4 regions of the Rhizobium sp. 10N427 genome follow, and region 4 is predicted to be linked to each of the others. Evidence: predicted binding sites of a transcription regulator. Region 4 holds the regulator's gene; each other region holds the start of a gene.
The links. The regulator LexA, encoded in region 4, represses DNA repair genes until DNA is damaged. The targets are predictions, from matches to a motif close to TGTTCNNNNTGTGTTCNG.
Positions count from the first base shown of each region.

Region 1: uvrA (excinuclease ABC subunit UvrA) is a predicted target of LexA. The motif match lies at 1,710-1,727, and genes of this name have one in related genera.
Region 2: AC1DIJ_RS05390 (ImuA family protein) is a predicted target of LexA. The motif match lies at 1,716-1,733, and genes of this name have one in related genera.
Region 3: AC1DIJ_RS28340 (ImuA family protein) is a predicted target of LexA. The motif match lies at 1,655-1,672, and genes of this name have one in related genera.

Region 1 covers NZ_JBFTID010000007.1:293,800-298,138, forward strand. The annotation lists gene AC1DIJ_RS17750 (MarC family protein) at 49-678, shown strand; gene AC1DIJ_RS17755 (RDD family protein) at 706-972, opposite strand; gene AC1DIJ_RS17760 (single-stranded DNA-binding protein) at 1,040-1,597, opposite strand; gene uvrA (excinuclease ABC subunit UvrA) at 1,850-4,339, shown strand, end outside.
Region 2 covers NZ_JBFTID010000002.1:179,679-184,017, reverse strand. The annotation lists gene AC1DIJ_RS05410 (Uma2 family endonuclease) at 1-241, opposite strand, end outside; gene AC1DIJ_RS05405 (SOS response-associated peptidase) at 256-984, opposite strand; gene AC1DIJ_RS05400 (hypothetical protein) at 997-1,323, opposite strand; gene AC1DIJ_RS05395 (hypothetical protein) at 1,362-1,616, shown strand; gene AC1DIJ_RS05390 (ImuA family protein) at 1,782-2,603, shown strand; gene AC1DIJ_RS05385 (hypothetical protein) at 2,808-2,993, opposite strand; gene AC1DIJ_RS05380 (hypothetical protein) at 3,254-4,339, opposite strand, start outside.
Region 3 covers NZ_JBFTID010000021.1:40,484-44,822, reverse strand. The annotation lists gene AC1DIJ_RS28345 (Y-family DNA polymerase) at 1-930, opposite strand, end outside; gene AC1DIJ_RS28340 (ImuA family protein) at 851-1,606, opposite strand; gene AC1DIJ_RS28335 (hypothetical protein) at 1,751-1,936, opposite strand; gene dinB (DNA polymerase IV) at 2,106-3,206, shown strand; gene AC1DIJ_RS28325 (SOS response-associated peptidase) at 3,364-4,137, shown strand; gene AC1DIJ_RS28320 (metallophosphoesterase) at 4,231-4,339, opposite strand, start outside.
Region 4 covers NZ_JBFTID010000020.1:37,910-42,248, forward strand. The annotation lists gene AC1DIJ_RS27870 (ComEC/Rec2 family competence protein) at 1-1,572, shown strand, start outside; gene lexA (transcriptional repressor LexA) at 1,553-2,266, opposite strand; gene AC1DIJ_RS27880 (VOC family protein) at 2,470-3,348, shown strand; gene kdsA (3-deoxy-8-phosphooctulonate synthase) at 3,345-4,190, shown strand.

The DNA of each region.
Region 1 (4,339 bases), on a different contig from region 4:
CTTCACAATCAGAAAAATCAAGACTTCATATGGTGTTCCGGAGGGACAATGGCAAGCGCCGACCAACTGATCAATGCCTTCACGACGCTGCTCGTTACCATCGATCCACCCGGGCTCGCCCCTATCTTTTTAGGGCTGACGACGGGCATGAGCCGCAGCCAGCGCAAGCAGGTGGCAGTGCGCGGCTCGGTCATCGCCTTCATCATCCTGGCGGTCTTCGCACTGTTCGGCGCCAGCGTGCTCGGCGTGCTCGGCATCTCGATCGGCGCCTTCCGTATCGCCGGCGGTCTGCTGCTCTTCTGGATCGCCTTCGAAATGGTGTTCGAGAAGCGCCAGGACCGCAAGGAGAAGACCAGCACGGTGGCGATCACCAAGGACCACATCCAGAATATCGCCGTCTTTCCACTGGCAATCCCGCTGATCGCCGGCCCTGGTGCGATCTCTGCCACCATCCTGATTGCCGGCTCGCTGCCAACGACATTCGAGCGGGCGCAGCTCCTGATCGTCATTGCCGCCAATCTGCTGCTGATGCTGGCCGCGCTATTGATCGCCGATCGCCTCGACCGCTTTCTGGGTGTCACCGGCCGGGCGATCCTGACGCGGCTCTTGGGCGTCATCCTGGCGGCGCTGGCGGCGCAGTTCGTGGTGGATGGCGTCAAGGCGGCGTTCAGCCTCTAGGCGCCGCAGGATGACATTCCAAAGCGGCTAACGATCCGTCCGCTTGGCCTTGAGAAGGCGCTTCCAGATGGTTCCACCCAGATATTTATTGAAGATGACGAAATAGGCGATCATCAGGGCAAAGGACAGGAGGGCCGGACCGCCGTCCAACGAAAAACCATTCTCCGTCTTTCCACCGAAGATCAGAGCCACACCGTATCCGGCGACCCAGAAGATCGTGAAAAAATCAAGGATGGCGGCCAGAACGATCCGCCAGGTCGCCGGCACTTTTTGCGCCGATGAAACGTCACTCATGAAAACCTCTCGCTATCGAGATAACCGGATGCCCAAATGAAAACGGCGCCTTGCGGCGCCGTTTGGATCAGAACGGGATGTCGTCGTCGAGATCCCGCGAGAAGTTGCCGCCGGCGCCTCCACCAGAGCTGCCGCCACGGCCGCTGCCGCCCGACGACTGCGCAGGCGCGCCGTAATCGTCGCCATAGCCGCCACCGCCGCCACCGTAATCGTTGTTGTTGCTGCGGCCGCCACCACCACCGCCGAAGCCGGAGCTCGCGCCGCCGCCATCGCCGCGGCCGTCCAGCATCGTCAGCGTCGAGCCGAAGCCCTGGAGCACCACTTCCGTCGAATAACGATCCTGGCCCTGCTGGTCCTGCCACTTACGGGTCTGCAGCGCGCCTTCAATGTAGAGCTTGGCGCCCTTCTTGACGTACTGTTCGATGACCTTGCACAGGCCTTCGTTGAAGACCACGACGGTGTGCCATTCGGTCTTTTCCTTGCGTTCGCCCGAATTGCGGTCGCGCCACGTTTCCGAGGTCGCGATGCGAAGGTTGGCGATCGGACGGCCGTCCTGGGTTCTGCGGATTTCAGGGTCTGCACCCACGTTCCCGATCAGAATTACCTTGTTCACGCTACCAGCCATACTTTTCACCTTACCTGCCACCCTGCCCGGTGGCGCTAGAAACAATGGATGTACCTTAAACTATAGAGCCCTCGGGAGGGGCGTCCATGGCGGCGTCATCCACAAGGAATTTTGTTCTTTATTTGTTCTATTAAATGACTATGATCCTGTCAACAGAATCGAAAACCTTCTCCTAGCCCGGATTTCAGCCTCGACTCGCCCGCGAGCATCACTAAATAAGGGGCTTCATCAGAGAGACCAAAGCAGAAGACGATGAGCGAACTGAAGACGATTTCCATCCGTGGCGCGCGCGAGCACAATCTGAAGGGCATCGACCTGGATCTGCCGCGCAACAAGCTTATCGTGATGACGGGGCTATCCGGATCCGGCAAGTCCTCGCTGGCATTCGATACGATCTATGCCGAAGGGCAGCGGCGCTATGTCGAAAGTCTTTCGGCCTATGCGCGCCAGTTCCTCGAGATGATGCAGAAGCCCGATGTCGACCAGATCGACGGGCTATCGCCGGCCATTTCGATCGAACAGAAAACAACATCACGCAACCCGCGCTCGACCGTCGGCACGGTCACCGAGATCTACGACTATATGCGCCTGCTGTTTGCGCGCGTCGGCGTTCCCTATTCGCCGGCCACCGGCCTGCCGATCGAGAGCCAGACGGTCAGCCAGATGGTCGACCGGGTTCTCGCCTTCGAAGAGGGTACCCGTCTTTATATTCTGGCGCCGCTCGTGCGCGGCCGTAAGGGCGAGTACAAGAAGGAACTCGCCGAGCTCATGAAAAAGGGCTTCCAGCGCGTCAAGGTCGATGGCCAATTCTACGAGATCGCCGATGTTCCGGCGCTGGACAAGAAATACAAGCATGACATCGATGTCGTCGTCGACCGTATTGTCGTGCGCGCCGACATGTCCTCGCGTCTGGCGGACAGCCTGGAAACCTCGCTGAAGCTCGCCGATGGTCTGGCTGTCGCCGAATTTGCCGACAAGCCGCTGCCGCCGGAGGAGACCTCGGCGGGCGGTTCGGCCAACAAGTCGCTGAATGAGACGCATGAGCGCGTGCTGTTTTCGGAAAAATTCGCCTGCCCTGTCTCGGGCTTCACCATTCCAGAGATCGAGCCGCGGCTGTTCTCTTTCAACAACCCGGCCGGCGCCTGCCCGACCTGCGACGGCCTCGGCGCGCAGCAGAAGATCGACGCCAACCTGATCATCCCGGAACCGGAGCGGACGCTGCGCGACGGCGCCATCGCGCCTTGGGCCAAGTCGTCCTCGCCCTATTACAATCAGACGCTGGAAGCGCTCGGCAAACATTTCGGCTTCAAGCTCGCCAGCCGCTGGAACGATCTTTCCGCCAAGGCGCAGGATGTGATCCTGAACGGCACCGAGGAGAAGATCGAGTTCCGCTATGCCGACGGTGCGCGTTCCTACACGACGCACAAGACCTTCGAAGGCATCATCACCAATCTCGAACGCCGCTGGAAGGAAACGGATTCCGCCTGGGCGCGCGAGGAGATCGAGCGCTTCATGTCGGCAGCACCCTGCCCTTCCTGCGCCGGCTTCCGCCTGAAGCCGGAAGCGCTGGCGGTGAAGATCGACAAGCTGCATATCGGCGAAGTGACGCAGATGTCGATCCGGGTCGCCCGCGACTGGTTCGAAGTGCTGCCATCACATTTCTCGGCCAAGCAGAACGAGATCGCCGTCCGCATCCTCAAGGAAATCCGCGACCGCCTGCGCTTCCTGAACGATGTCGGCCTCGAATATCTCAGCCTGTCGCGCAATTCAGGCACGCTATCCGGCGGCGAGAGCCAGCGCATCCGTCTGGCGTCGCAGATCGGCTCAGGGCTGACGGGCGTGCTTTACGTGCTCGACGAACCGTCTATCGGCCTGCACCAGCGCGACAACGCGCGCCTGCTTGATACGCTGAAGCACCTGCGCGACATCGGCAATACCGTGATCGTCGTCGAGCATGACGAGGATGCGATCCTGACGGCTGACGACGTCGTCGATATCGGCCCGGCGGCCGGCATTCACGGCGGCCAGGTCATTGCCCATGGCACCCCGCAGGACATCATGGCCAACCCGAAGTCGCTTACCGGCAAGTATCTGTCCGGCGAACTCGGCGTGCCGATACCGGATGAACGGCGCAAGCCGAAGAAGGGCAAGGAGATCAAGGTCGTCGGCGCCCGCGGCAATAATTTGAAGAACGTCACCGCCTCTATTCCGCTGGGTGTCTTCACCGCCGTCAGCGGCGTCTCCGGCGGCGGCAAATCGACCTTTCTGATCGAGACGCTCTACAAGTCGGCGGCGCGCCGCGTCATGGGCGCGCGCGAGATTCCGGCCGATCACGACCGGATCGACGGCTTCGAGCATATCGACAAGGTGATCGATATCGATCAGTCGCCGATCGGCCGCACGCCGCGTTCGAACCCGGCGACCTATACAGGCGCCTTCACGCCGATCCGCGACTGGTTTGCCGGTCTGCCGGAGGCAAAGGCGCGCGGCTATCAGCCAGGCCGCTTCTCGTTCAACGTCAAGGGCGGCCGCTGCGAGGCCTGCCAGGGCGACGGCGTCATCAAGATCGAGATGCACTTCCTGCCCGACGTCTACGTCACCTGCGACGTCTGCCACGGCAAGCGCTATAACCGCGAAACGCTCGACGTCACCTTCAAGACCAAGTCGATCTCCGATGTTCTCGACATGACGGTCGAGGAAGGCGTCGAATTCTTCGCTGCCGTTCCGGCGGTGCGCGACAAG
Region 2 (4,339 bases), on a different contig from region 4:
CGATATCTGGGTATCGGACCGTCCCTTGCCTAGTCGACACCCCAGTCTGGATCGCTGTTGGACGGCATGAGGAGCGGCGCAACAGTGTGTGAAGCAAGGAGAGTGTGTTCGAGGTGATGTCCCGATGACGCTGGGTTGTGCTGGCCACTTCGACCGGCCGGCCATCGGCAAGCTCCCACCTGCCTTCATGGCTTTGGATAAACTGGAAAAACTCTTTCTCGGTTATGTTCGCGTGCGACACGGCAATGGTCCAATTCAGATGACAGTGTCCATCACCGGTTCGATTTTCAGCATGTCGTCCGGCAGCGGGCGCTGCAGTGCCTTGGCTTCCTCCCAGGGTGCGGTGAGCCAGGTCTCGACCTTGTCTTGCGTCGTGAGGATCACGGGCATCGCTTTCTGATGAATCGGGGCGACAACGCCATTCGGCTCGGTCGTCAGGAAGGCAAACAGGTCAATGGTAACGAGACCATCCTTGACCTTGCGCACGCTGGTCCAATCCTTCACCCACAGTCCGGCAAAGAACATGAGCGGGTCATCGCCGGTGCCTGCGAACCAGGCGTTCGGGGTGCGACCGCCTTCAACCTTGCTAGCCGGATCGGGTTCGGCGAAGCGGGTGAAGGGGACCACACAACGGTTCTGCACGCCAAGCCACCGTTTCCAGTGTGTGCTGGATGTGTTGCGGATGTTGGTGGTGCCGCCATCCGGCTCCATCTTGAGGAGTTCGTTGAAATCGAAGTCCTTGCCTTTGGCGCGAAGCTTGTCGGCCCGCTTGCTGGCGGCGTCGAGCAGTGCCTTGTTGGACGAGGGCATGCCCCAGCGGACCATCGTCAGTTCACGGCGGTCTTCGTTGTTGCGGACGATCGGCGCGAAGCGGTCCGGATAGACGTCGATGGAGTCCTCCATGTTGCCGATATGGTCGTGGGTGATAGACACGAACGACCGGATCGCCTGCTGATTGGTGGTGACGTTGTAGGCATTGCACATGCGGGAGCCTCCTCAATCCTGATAGGGACCGTGAAGGCTTTCCTTCTCGACTTCAAGCCTGCCGATCTCGGCGGACAGCATGTGGTCGTACCCGGACAGAAGATCGAGAAGTTGGGCAAGCGGCAAAGGCGAGGGGGCGCAGCCGTCGTCGGGATGCAGCATGATCTCTCCTGTTTCCATCCGTTCGATGTAGTCGCGGACCGTATCGCGCTCCCTGATCCGCGCCTCCAGGCTTGCGATGGTGCTCGCGATCATGACTTCTTCATCACTGCGGCTGAATAGCGTGCCATCCAACCTGGCGAGACGACGGTGTTCGAATGAAACGATGTTGTCGATCATGCTCAATCCTCCTTCTGGGGTTTCGCAGAAATGGTGAGTTGGCATCTGTCGATGCCGTCGGCGGCATTCATGCGGTCGCATCCGAGGCCGATCCGACGACGCAGCTCTTGCATCGAGATGGATGCGCCATGGCGTTTCACGACAGCTTTCCGATCGAGGTCGTCACTGCGGTCGCAGGCCCGGCAGTCGACGCGCAGAACGCGACCGCGCACCTGTCGGAGAATAATGTCCTCGTCGGAGGAATTTTTTCTTATTTTTTCGATTGTGCTCATCAGTGGATGGACGCTCGTTAGCTCTTTGAATTCGTTTCCTGATCGCTCGAAGAGCCGCTGAGGACTGTCATTGGATGGCCGATTTCGACCCGAACATCACGATTGACTCACATATCGATCAGGAACAAAAAGGGAACATACTCGCTTTGAGGCGAAATGGAAACCCGGTTATAGACAGAGGTCGCGATGGCGCAGGGTGCCTCCAATCTTGTGATCTCGGAGCTGCGGGAGCGCATCCAGCATCTCGAAGGCACCTCCCCACGCAAGAAGCATGTCCTGCCGTTAGGCATTCCGGAGATCGACGACCGCCTGCCGGCTGGTGGATTGGCCTATGGCGCTCTGCACGAGTTTGCGGGTGGAGGAGCGGGCACCGTCGACGGCGCGGCCGCGGCGCTGATGGTTGCAGGCATTGCCGCCCAGACAAAGGGCCAGGTCGTCTGGTGCCTCACGCGACCTGATCTCTTCTTCCCGGCCTTGGCCCAGGTAGGTCTTCACCCGAACCGCGTCATTTTTGTGGAAGGCGATAAGGAAGAAGACGTCTTGGCCTCGATGGAAGAAGCCCTTGCCTACGGTGGCCTCGGTGCGGTGATAGGTGAATTGGTTCGCTTGCCGATGACGGCGTCGCGCCGTCTCCAGCTTGCCGCGGAAAGGACCGGAACCATGGGGTTGGTAGTCCGACGATGGCGTCGCCAGACGGAAGCGACGGACTACGGTCAGCCAACGGCTGCAACGACACGGTGGCGTGTGAGCGTGCTTCCAAGTGAACCGCTTCCGGTTCCGGGCATCGGTCGGGCAAGATGGATGTTGGAACTGATAAGGGTGAAAGCCGGCGAGTGTGCGGACTTCGTTGTCGGAGCGTGTGATGCCACCGGTCATCTCAGTGTATTTGATGGGATCGTTGAGGGGGAGGCACGGCAAGGCGATCCACCTCTTCCAGCTGAACAAGCAATCGCAAAAATGCTAGCGACCAGGGCATATCACCGGAGGGGTTCACCGATCGGTGTGTAGCATGTCTCCACAGTGCGAATGTCCGAATTTTTCAATGGCGGCCAAGCAGCCTTATCGAACGATACCGCCAAACCTCAGGCCGTTGGCGGCGAGGGCGGCAGAATTGGGGTATTTTAGCAAATGAACACTAAAGCTCAAGAGACTTGGAGCTCGGCGAGGCCGCCACACGACGATAGCGAAGATATGCTTACAGTTTAGGACGGGCTATGTCCGTGGCAGGTCCAGCAGGCCGCCCTCAATGATCAAGTTGACGGCCTCTTCGCAAAGCTCCTCGGCGCTCCTCGTGAAGGTACCGCCGGAGCTATCCAAAATTTTCATCAGCCTGCTGGCAGCCAGCTTCCGTTGTTTCACGGAAATTGATCTATTTTCCATATGGTTGGTCTCGGTCATCCGTGTTCTGCCATTTTTGTGAATTGCCGCATTACATGATGATCAAGCAAGCTCGCGTTGACGGCAAGTGCCGGCGCGCGTTTCGGTGGGCGCGCGTGACCCTATTTCAATTGAGCTATTGACGATACTGATGGGAACCTCGACGCTCTGGTTTTTCGTGAGTTGAGGCGACCGGCGTCATCCATCTCGATCGAACCCGCCAAGCACGCGCTCTGTTTGATGACCTTGTGGGGGCGACGGTAGATTGTGCCCAGAATTCATCAATTTGCCAGATGCGGTAAATGCGGGTAGAGCCGGGCGGCAACAAGCTTCCTGACTGCCATGGCAAGAGGGTCGTTGAAAATTTCCAGTGCCCGTCGTGCCTCTTCCGGAGGTAACCAGCCAACGTCGATGCGCCAGAACTTGTAGAACAATTCATCGAAGTCGAACCTTCTGATCCAGAGTATGGTATCGATCGCCTGTTCACGCGTTTGAGGCGGCAAGCGAAACACGGACTTCGTCTGGTCATCCTGGGTGGCGTTCACTGACGTATAGACCTCAATGTCAGCTTCCGTGATCTGGGAGAACTGGTCTATGGCGTATCGGATGCCATCCGGCATGTGATCGCATGCATCGTCAACCGCGCGCAGGAAGCGGGGCTCATTCGTGAAGTCAATGCCCCATTCCGTAGGATTCTCTCGCCATAGCACTGTCTCCGCAGCCTCGGTCCAATTGTAGTTGTGAAGCATCCCGAGCAATCGAAGAATGTTCATGACCTTTGGATGAGCTCGCGCGGCTCGTTTTGCGCCTTCAGAATGATGTAGAGCCTCAAAAGTGTCTTCCGGGGGACGAGGATGCTCGTCCTCGGTCGGTGGTAGGAACACGATCAACCCGGATTGTCCGGCTAGATATAGGATCGCCACTGCAACGTCGTCCAGCCGCGGCAGTATTGCCGGCAGCGATGGATTGAGGCGCGGTATCGCTCCGTCCACCGTTTCATCGGCATGGCCCAGTGCTACGAGCGTCTCGCAAGCGACTTGATAGGGCGTCAGAAAATCATGATACCAACGGGTCTTGCTGCTGCCCGGCAAGTTGTCAGAGAGGAATTCAATGACCGGAGCAACCCACAGCGGCACTGATGGCTCTCGCTCCCCGCCAGGCTCGATGGCGGTTTCTGCGGAGCCCATGAAGCGTGAGTGGACGAAGCTTCCGCTGATAAGCACTGCAATTTCAAGGCTTATGCCGCGACCTCGCAAGTGTAGGTGTTTTTCACCTTGCAACTCTACATCGGCGATTTCACTGTCAGTGACGTCAATGAAGTCTCGCACGACCCGCGCGGGCACCTTGAACACAGCGTCGTTCACGAA
Region 3 (4,339 bases), on a different contig from region 4:
CCAAACGACATCACGCGACGGCTTTGCCGTTCCGGAACGAACGGCTTGGCGAGTGCCGTCGATCTTTTCGATAATCAGGTCGGCGCGGCGAACACCAAGGCCATGGCGCTGAAGTTCAGCCACCAGGCGGATGATCAAATAGCCGACGTATTTGTCGATCGTCTCGGCGGCCCCGATGGGCTCGGCAAACACACGGCTGACCTCGATCAGCTCAGCGGCTCGGATAGGCTCGATTGGCTCTGCGATGCGTCCGAACATCTGGTCGAGCCGGCGGCCGATCTCAGGACCGAAACGAAGGGCGAGCGGCGCACGAGGTGTTGCCGACAGCTCTCCGATCGTCTTGAAGCCAAGCGTGTGAAGGTCGCCGATGACCTTGGACGAGAGCCGCAGCATTGAGAGCGGCAGCTTCTCGACGGCACGTACGGTCTCGCCCACTGGTACGATCACGCTCTCCTGCCGAGTTGCCCGGGCGCAGGCGTGTGCCGCCCCCCACGTGTCGGCAATAGCAACGCGGGCCGACAGCTTTTTGGCGCGGAAACGGTTGGCGATCCCGGAGACCATCAACGGCTCCCCGCCCTGAAGATGATCGGCCCCCTCGGTGTCCATGATGATCCCGTCAGGGGCATCGACAGCGACGAGCGGCGAATACTGGCCCAAGGCCCAGAGGGTGATCCGTTCGAGTGCCGCTGCATCGGCCACCGGATCGGCGTCGACCAGCATCAACCCATGAAAGATCGCCTGGGCCTTGGCAGCAGGCATACCGACACGGACGCCCGATTTCCTGGCTGCAGCATCGGCGCCCGATACCCACCTTTTCGACCCACTGCGGGCGATCACGGCGATGGCCTGCTCAACGGGAATAGAAGGATCGGATCGCCTGATCCTGTCCGTCGCCAGCTCCGGAAGATAGATTGATACGACCCTTGGCATCACACGCTCCTACGAAATACTCAGCGCACTCGCCCGCTTTCACTCTTATAAGCTCTAACCGCCACTGTGCTCGACCGACGCCTTGCACAGGAAGCTCCTCGCTCGGAGTGACACTCACCCGCCACCGCGTGGCCGAAGCCGTCGGCTGGCCGAAGTCCCTGGCTTCTGTCTGTCGCCGCCAGCGCCTGACGATCAGCCCCATGGTTCCAGACTTCTCCGCGGCAAGCTGAAGGCGACGCGACTTGGTCATCGGCAACCGCACCAGCTCGCCGACCACGGCACCCAGACCGCCATAGCCCAGGGCCTCCTCCATGTTGGCGATGACGTCGTCCTCGCTGGCGGACTCGACAAAAACGACCCGCTTCGGATGGAGGCCCGCCTGCGCCAGCGCAGGGAAAAACAGGTCCGGTCTTGCAAGGCACCAGACAATCTGGCCCGTGGTGCGGGCAGCAATGCCAGCTACGAAAAGTGCCGCCGCTGCGCCGTCGACAGTTCCCGCGCCGCCGCCGGCAAATTCATGCAGAGCGCCATAGGCCAAGCCTCCGCCTGGCAGGCGATCATCGATGTCGGGTATGTCGAAGGGTAGGACCCGCTTCGGACGCGAAGATGGACCTTCGAGATGCTGAATGCGTTCCCGAAGCTCGGAGATCACGAGATTTGCGGCACCGTGCGCCAAAATTGACCTCTGTCAAAAGCGGGTTTCCATTCTGCACAAAAGCAAGTATGTTCCTTGTTTGTTCCTGATCGGCATTTGAGTCAATCGTCATGTTTGGGCAGATACTCGTGGTCCAACATTCGTCCACAGCGGCTCGACGCGCGATCAGGAAGCAAAATCAATGCGGTAGAAAGAGCTCGTCCACAGATAGGCAAAATGACAAAGATAAGAAAAAATTCCTTTAAAGATGGGATTATTCTCCGGCAGGTTCGATGCAAGGTTCTCATTGTCGCATGCCGGGCATGTGGTCGCAGCGACGAGATGAATCGCAAGGCAGTTGTGCAGCGGCATGGCGCGGCAATCCCGATACGTAACTTGCGTCGCCGGCTGGCATTGGGATGCGAGAGAATGAATGCCGCCGACGGGATAGACCGGTGCCAGCTCGATGTGGCGGCGAAGCCGGAAACCAGGGAGGCTTGATGCGAGCCGGTGGTGGATGGCGCATGATGTGGAATGAGTGATGAGTGCCGAACCGGACAGCCCCGCACCAGAGCGAGTGCGCAAGATCATTCACGTTGACATGGATGCCTTCTATGCATCTGTAGAACAGCGCGACAATCCCGAACTTCGCGGAAAGCCGATCGCCGTTGGTGGCGCTGAGGCCCGCGGCGTCGTCGCAGCCGCAAGCTATGAGGCACGCGCGTTCGGCGTGCGTTCGGCAATGCCATCCGTGACGGCCAAGCGAAAATGCCCGGATCTGATTTTCGTCAAGCCGCGATTTGACGTCTACAAGTCGGTCTCCCTCGATATCAGGGCGATCTTTTCCGAGTACACGCCGCTGGTCGAGCCACTGTCACTGGATGAGGCTTATCTCGACGTCACCGAAAATTTCAAGGGAATAGAGATCGCAACCGAGATCGCGCTCGAAATCCGTGAAAAGATCAAGGCGGTGACAGGGCTCAATGCGTCAGCCGGCATTTCCTACAACAAATTCCTGGCTAAGATGGCGAGCGACCTCAACAAGCCAAACGGACAGGCAGTTATCACGCCGAAGAATGGTCCGGGATTTGTGGCAGCGCTGCCAGTGAAGAAGTTCCACGGCGTCGGACCGGCGACAGCCGAGAAAATGCTGCGCCTCGGCATTGAGACCGGTGCAGATCTTAGAGGCAAGGATCTTGCGTTTCTCGTCAGTCATTTCGGAAAATCAGGACCCTACTACTACGGGATTGCCCGCGGCATCGACGACCGCCAGGTCAAGCCTGATCGGGTTCGCAAATCTGTGGGCGCCGAGGACACGTTCGCGTCCGATATTCATGCCTATGGCCCGGCGATGGATGGCATGATGCCGCTCATTGCCAAAGTCTGGCGCTATTGCGAAGCAAACAGCATTGCCGCAAAGACCGTAACGCTCAAGGTCAAATATTCCGACTTCGCGCAGATCACGCGCTCCCGAACGCTGGCAAAAGGATTAAGTTCGGAAGGCGCGATCGAAGACGGCATCCGCCTTCTGCTCGAAGGAGTCTTTCCGGTGTCAAAAGGCATCCGGCTTCTCGGCGTGACGCTCTCGTCCCTGGAGCCTAGGACGCAGCCGTGCACCGAACAACTCTCGCTGACCTGGTAGATCCTTGCATAGTAAGCCACAAGTCTCATTCGGCGACAGATGGCGCGGCCTTGCGGACTTGCTGCTTCGAAGGAGTTCCGTGCTTGACTGAGGTAACGATTTTATTGGCAGGTGCAGCCGCATCGGCTACCGTCTAGGAAATCGGAGGCGGGGATCGATGTGTACGCTCTATCGCATGGAAGACAAGGACTGGGTTACGAAATGGGCTCAGGACGCCGAGAGCCTGATTAACCCGATGCCCGCCTACCAGATCTATACCGACCAGCTTGCGCCAGTCATCAGGAACGTGGCTGACGGTCGCAGGCAGGTCGCAAATTGCCGTTGGGGCCTTCCAGCGCCTTTCTACGTGCAAAAAGCAGCGGCGGAGGCGCGTGCTGCAAAAGCCAGGGCAAAGGGTCTAACTGTCGACATGGAGGAGTTGATCCGCATGGAGCCAGACCGCGGGACACCAAACGTGCGCAAATTGAATCTGCCGCATTGGAAGCGATGGTTCGGTATCGAACACCGGTGCCTGGTGCCGGTAACGTCATTTGCCGAACCCGATCCAAAAAGCAAGACTGGCAAAGAGGCGACACCCAACGCATGGTTTTCTGCCGCTCCCGAAAAGCCGCTGATGTTTTTTGCTGGACTGTGGGTGGCGCAATGGAAAAGTGTCAGAAAGGTCAAAGACGGTCTGACAACTGATGATCTTTTTGGCTTCCTGACCACGGATCCCAATAACGCCGTCCGGCCCGTGCACGAGAAAGCGATGCCTGTGCTCCTGCGCACACGCGAGGAAACTGAACTGTGGATGACGGCACCCTGGGACGAAGCAAAGGTGCTCGCCCGCCCACTGCCGGACGATGCCATCATGATCACTTCGCGTGAGCCCTACCAATACAGCATCGTCTCGAAAACGGGTGAGCGACTTGCCGAGCCAGCTCTACCGTAAAAATCGTGGCCCAGTCGCACGCGAAATCCGGCATCGGGGAAATTCGGACCTGACACTTTGGCGGGCAAGCGTGCAGTGTATCGCTGGCCCCGCTTACGACATCCATTCCTCCACGCTGATCCCGCCATTAGCGGCAATGCCGGTGCAGAGGAAATGAGAAAGCCTGTCATGGCGAATGACGGCGGCGCTGAGCCTGCCCGTC
Region 4 (4,339 bases):
ATCCTGCCTGGCGACACCGGCGCTTTCGCCGCCGCTCTCGTCACGGACGAGCGCCGCGCCATTTCGAGCGAGACGACCGAGGCGCTGCGCCAATCCGGGCTTGCGCATATCATTGCCATTTCCGGTCTCAACATGGCGCTGTCGGCAGGCATCTTCTTCGTCGGCTTCCGCAGCGTGCTCAGCCTGTTTCCGGCTGTCGTCCAGGCCTATCCCGTCAAGAAGATCGCCGCAGCCGGTGCGCTTGCCGCCGTCACCGCCTATTTCCTGATCTCGGGCTTCGCCGTCTCCGCCGAACGCGCCTTCATCATGATGGCGATCATGTTGGCCGCAGTCTTCTTCGACCGGCCGTCGATCAGTCTGCGCAACGTAGCCCTATCGGCGCTGGTGATCATTGTCCTCTCGCCCTTGGAGATCATGGGACCAAGCTTCCAGATGTCCTTCGCCGCGACACTGGCCCTCGTCGCGGGCTATGCGCTCTGGAAGGAGAGGCCGGTGCGCGACCGGCCCTTCGCAAAGTTTCGCGCAGTCAGGATGCTGTCTTCCGCCGCGGCGTTCTTCGGTGGCATTCTGCTGACCTCCGTCATCGGCGGCTTCTCGACCGCGTTGTTCTCGGTCGAGCACTTCCACCGGCTGACGGCCTATGGCCTGCCAGCCAATCTCGCTGCCATGCCGATCATCTCCTTCATCATCATGCCGTTCGGCCTCATTGCCATGCTGCTGATGCCCTTCGGCCTCGATGCATGGGCGTGGCAGGTGACGGGCTTCGGGCTCGATCTGGTGATCGCCATCGCCAGGACGGTTGCTTCATGGGGCGGCGATATCGGCGTCGGGCGCCTGGCGTCTTGGTATTTTCCCGCGGCGGTGACAGGTTTCCTGCTGCTGACTTTGCTGCGCAGCCGCATGCGCCATCTAGGCACCGCGATCTTGGTGGCATCGACGACAGCCGCCGCGATGTTGGGAGGTCCTCCGCCGCCGAAAATCGTGATTGCCGAGGACGGGAGCATGGCGGGCATCGTCAGTGACAACGGCCTCGCCACCAATCGCGAGCGGCCACCGGGCTTTATCTTTGATCAATGGAGGCGCGCTCTGGTGATCGATAAGCATTTGTCACCGGCGTTCCCGGCGCTCCCGGATATTCCAACCGCACCGCGCGGTGAAAGGCTGAAACTGACAGAGGCACAGCAGAACGACACCATGAACGCGATCAAGGCCAGTGCGACGGGCGAGCGCTTCTCATGCGTGAAAAAGGCCTGGTGTACGGCGAAGCTCGACAGTGGTTCGATCCTGACCGTGATCGAGAATGCGGCGTTCCTTGGCCCAGCCTGCGACATATCCGATATCGTCGTCACACCGGTTCGCCTGCGCCTCGATACCTGCCGCTCAGGCGCCCTGCTTTTCACCGGGGAGACACTGCGGAAGACAGGCGCTGTCGAGCTTCGTTTCCCCAATGGGATCGCCGAAATCACCACATCATTCGAGGGTCTCGACCGGCCCTGGACCGGCCACCGCGCCTACGATTGGCGCAGCGGCACTTTTGGTGAAAGCGAGACGCTCAGTGATAGCGGCGGATAAGGCCAACGAGCTTGCCCTGAACCTTGACGCGGTCCGGTCCGAAAATACGGGTTTCGTAAGCCGGGTTGGCAGCTTCGAGCGCAATGGATGCACCCTTGCGGCGAAAGCGCTTCAGCGTTGCCTCTTCGTCATCGACGAGAGCAACGACGATATCACCGGCATTGGCGGTATTGGTGTTGCGGATGATGACCGTATCGCCGTCGAAGATGCCGGCCTCGATCATCGAGTCGCCCTTGACCTCAAGAGCATAATGTTCACCGTTTCCGAGCATGTCGGCGGGAACAGTGATGTCGTGTGTGTTCTGCTGGATCGCCGAAATCGGCACACCGGCTGCGATCCGGCCCATGACCGGCACGGAGATCGACGTGTGATTGTCCTCGTTCGCCGGCTTCGGCGGCGCGACGGGCTGCGGCTTGCCAAGGCTGCCTTCGATGACGCTCGGCGAGAAGCCGCGGCGCGGCTGAATGCTCGGGCTGTAGGCTTCCGGAAGCTTGATGACCTCGAGTGCGCGCGCCCTGTTCGGTAGGCGGCGAATGAAGCCACGTTCTTCCAGAGCCGTGATCAGGCGATGGATGCCCGACTTGGAAGCCAGGTCGAGCGCATCCTTCATCTCGTCGAAGGACGGCGGTACGCCGGACTCCTTCATCCGCTCGTGAATGAAGAGGAGAAGCTCCTGTTGTTTGCGCGTCAGCATCGAAGTCTTTCCCCAGATTCGTGAAACAAAGCCAGAACGGACACTATATGTTCCATATGTGTTCCGCAAGTGCCTAAATATTGGTAAAACTTCCGATGATTTTTCGTCGTTTTTGAAAGTTTATTTGCCGCATTGGTGATCCACGCTTGCGCTTTGCCGGGCAGGGCGTGCAAATCTCTGCCGGCTTCACCGGAGGAACCGCCATGACGCATCCGCTCGATCATCTGGTACTGCCCGTGACCCATATCGACGTTGCCCGCGAGCGACTCGGGCGTCTCGGTTTCACCGTCGCGGCCGATGGCCGTCATCCGTTCGGAACGGAGAATGCCTGCGTCTTCTTGGCCGACAAGACCTATCTCGAACCGCTCGGTGTCGCGAGCCAAGCGGAGTGCGACGCGGCAGTCGCGAAGGGCAACAGCTTCGTCGCCCGCGATCAGGCCTTCCGCTTCCGCTGCGGCGATGATGGTTTTTCAGCCATCGTCTTCGGCACCGATGATGCCGATGCGGACAAGGCTTCCTATGACGGCGCGCAGCTCAGCGGCGGTGATATGGTCGAATTCTCGCGGCCGATCGTCATGCCCGACGGAACGCAGGCGACAGGCGCCTTCAAGCTCGCCTTTGCCGCCGATCTCCGGGCACCCGATGTCTTCTTCTTCGCCTGCCAGCGGATCAACGCCTTTCCGGCCGATCGCAAGGCACTGGAAACCCATGCAAACGGCGTCACCGGCATCAGCGAGATTGCCCTGAGCGCTGAGGATCCGCAGGCCTTCGCCGAATTTCTGGAGACGGCCAGCGGTGGAGTGGAGCCTAAGGAGGCGGCACTCGGCCTATCCTTCGAATTGCCGAACGGGAGACTTTCCATCTTCTCGAACGAGGGCATGGAGGCCTATTTCGATGCCGAGCCACTTGTCACCGATAACGGCCTCAGGGCGCGCGCAATCGTCTTTTCGGTCGGTGATCTGGCCGTGACAGCGGCGCATTTGGCTGCTAACGGGATCACCCATGTCAGTATGAACAATCGTCTGCTGGTGAAGCCGGCGCCGGGACAAGGCGCAATCTTTGCCTTCGAGGAGACCCAATGACAAATACCAATGCAGAAGTCGTCGCCGGCGAGAGTGCTGGACGCGTTACTTTTTCGAATACGGGCAAGCTGTCGCTGATCGCCGGTCCTTGCCAGATGGAAAGCCGCGACCACGCTTTCATGGTCGCCGGTGTTCTGAGCGAACTCTGCAAGTCGCTCGGTATCGGCCTCGTCTATAAGTCGTCTTTCGACAAGGCGAACCGCACATCGCTTTCCGCCGAGCGCGGCATCGGTCTTGAAAAGGCGCTTGAAGTCTTCTCCGATCTGAAGAAGGAATTCGGCTTTCCCGTTCTGACCGACATCCACACGGAAGAGCAGTGCGAGCAGGTGGCTTCCGTCGCCGACATCCTGCAGATCCCGGCCTTCCTCAGCCGCCAGACCGACCTTCTCGTTGCCGCCGCCAAGACCGGCCGGATCGTCAACGTCAAGAAGGGCCAGTTCCTGGCGCCCTGGGACATGAAGAATGTTCTCACCAAGCTGAATGCCAGCGGTAATCCGAACATCCTGCTCTGCGAACGCGGCGCCTCCTTCGGTTACAACACGCTGGTATCGGACATGCGCTCGCTGCCAATCATGGCCGCACTCGGCGCCCCTGTTATCTTCGACGCCACGCATTCCGTGCAGCAGCCGGGCGGGCAGGGCGGCTCGAGCGGTGGTCAGCGCGAATTCGTTGAGACCCTGGCGCGTGCAGCCGTTGCAGTCGGTGTCGCAGGTGTTTTTGTCGAAACCCACGAAGACCCGGACAACGCCCCGTCCGACGGCCCGAATATGGTCTATCTGAAGGACATGCCGCGGCTTCTCGAAAAGCTTCTCGCCTTCGACGCGATCGCGAAAGCGGCCTGACGTTCAAAAGGCTGACATGATCCTGTAATAGGCCTCGAATGAGGCCGGAAACGAAGGCATGTTAGGCGGCTCAAAAACGGCCATTGTAATTTGCGTGCCTTCGATTAAGACGATTTCAAACGATTTATCCCACCCACCGAGCAGGAAGA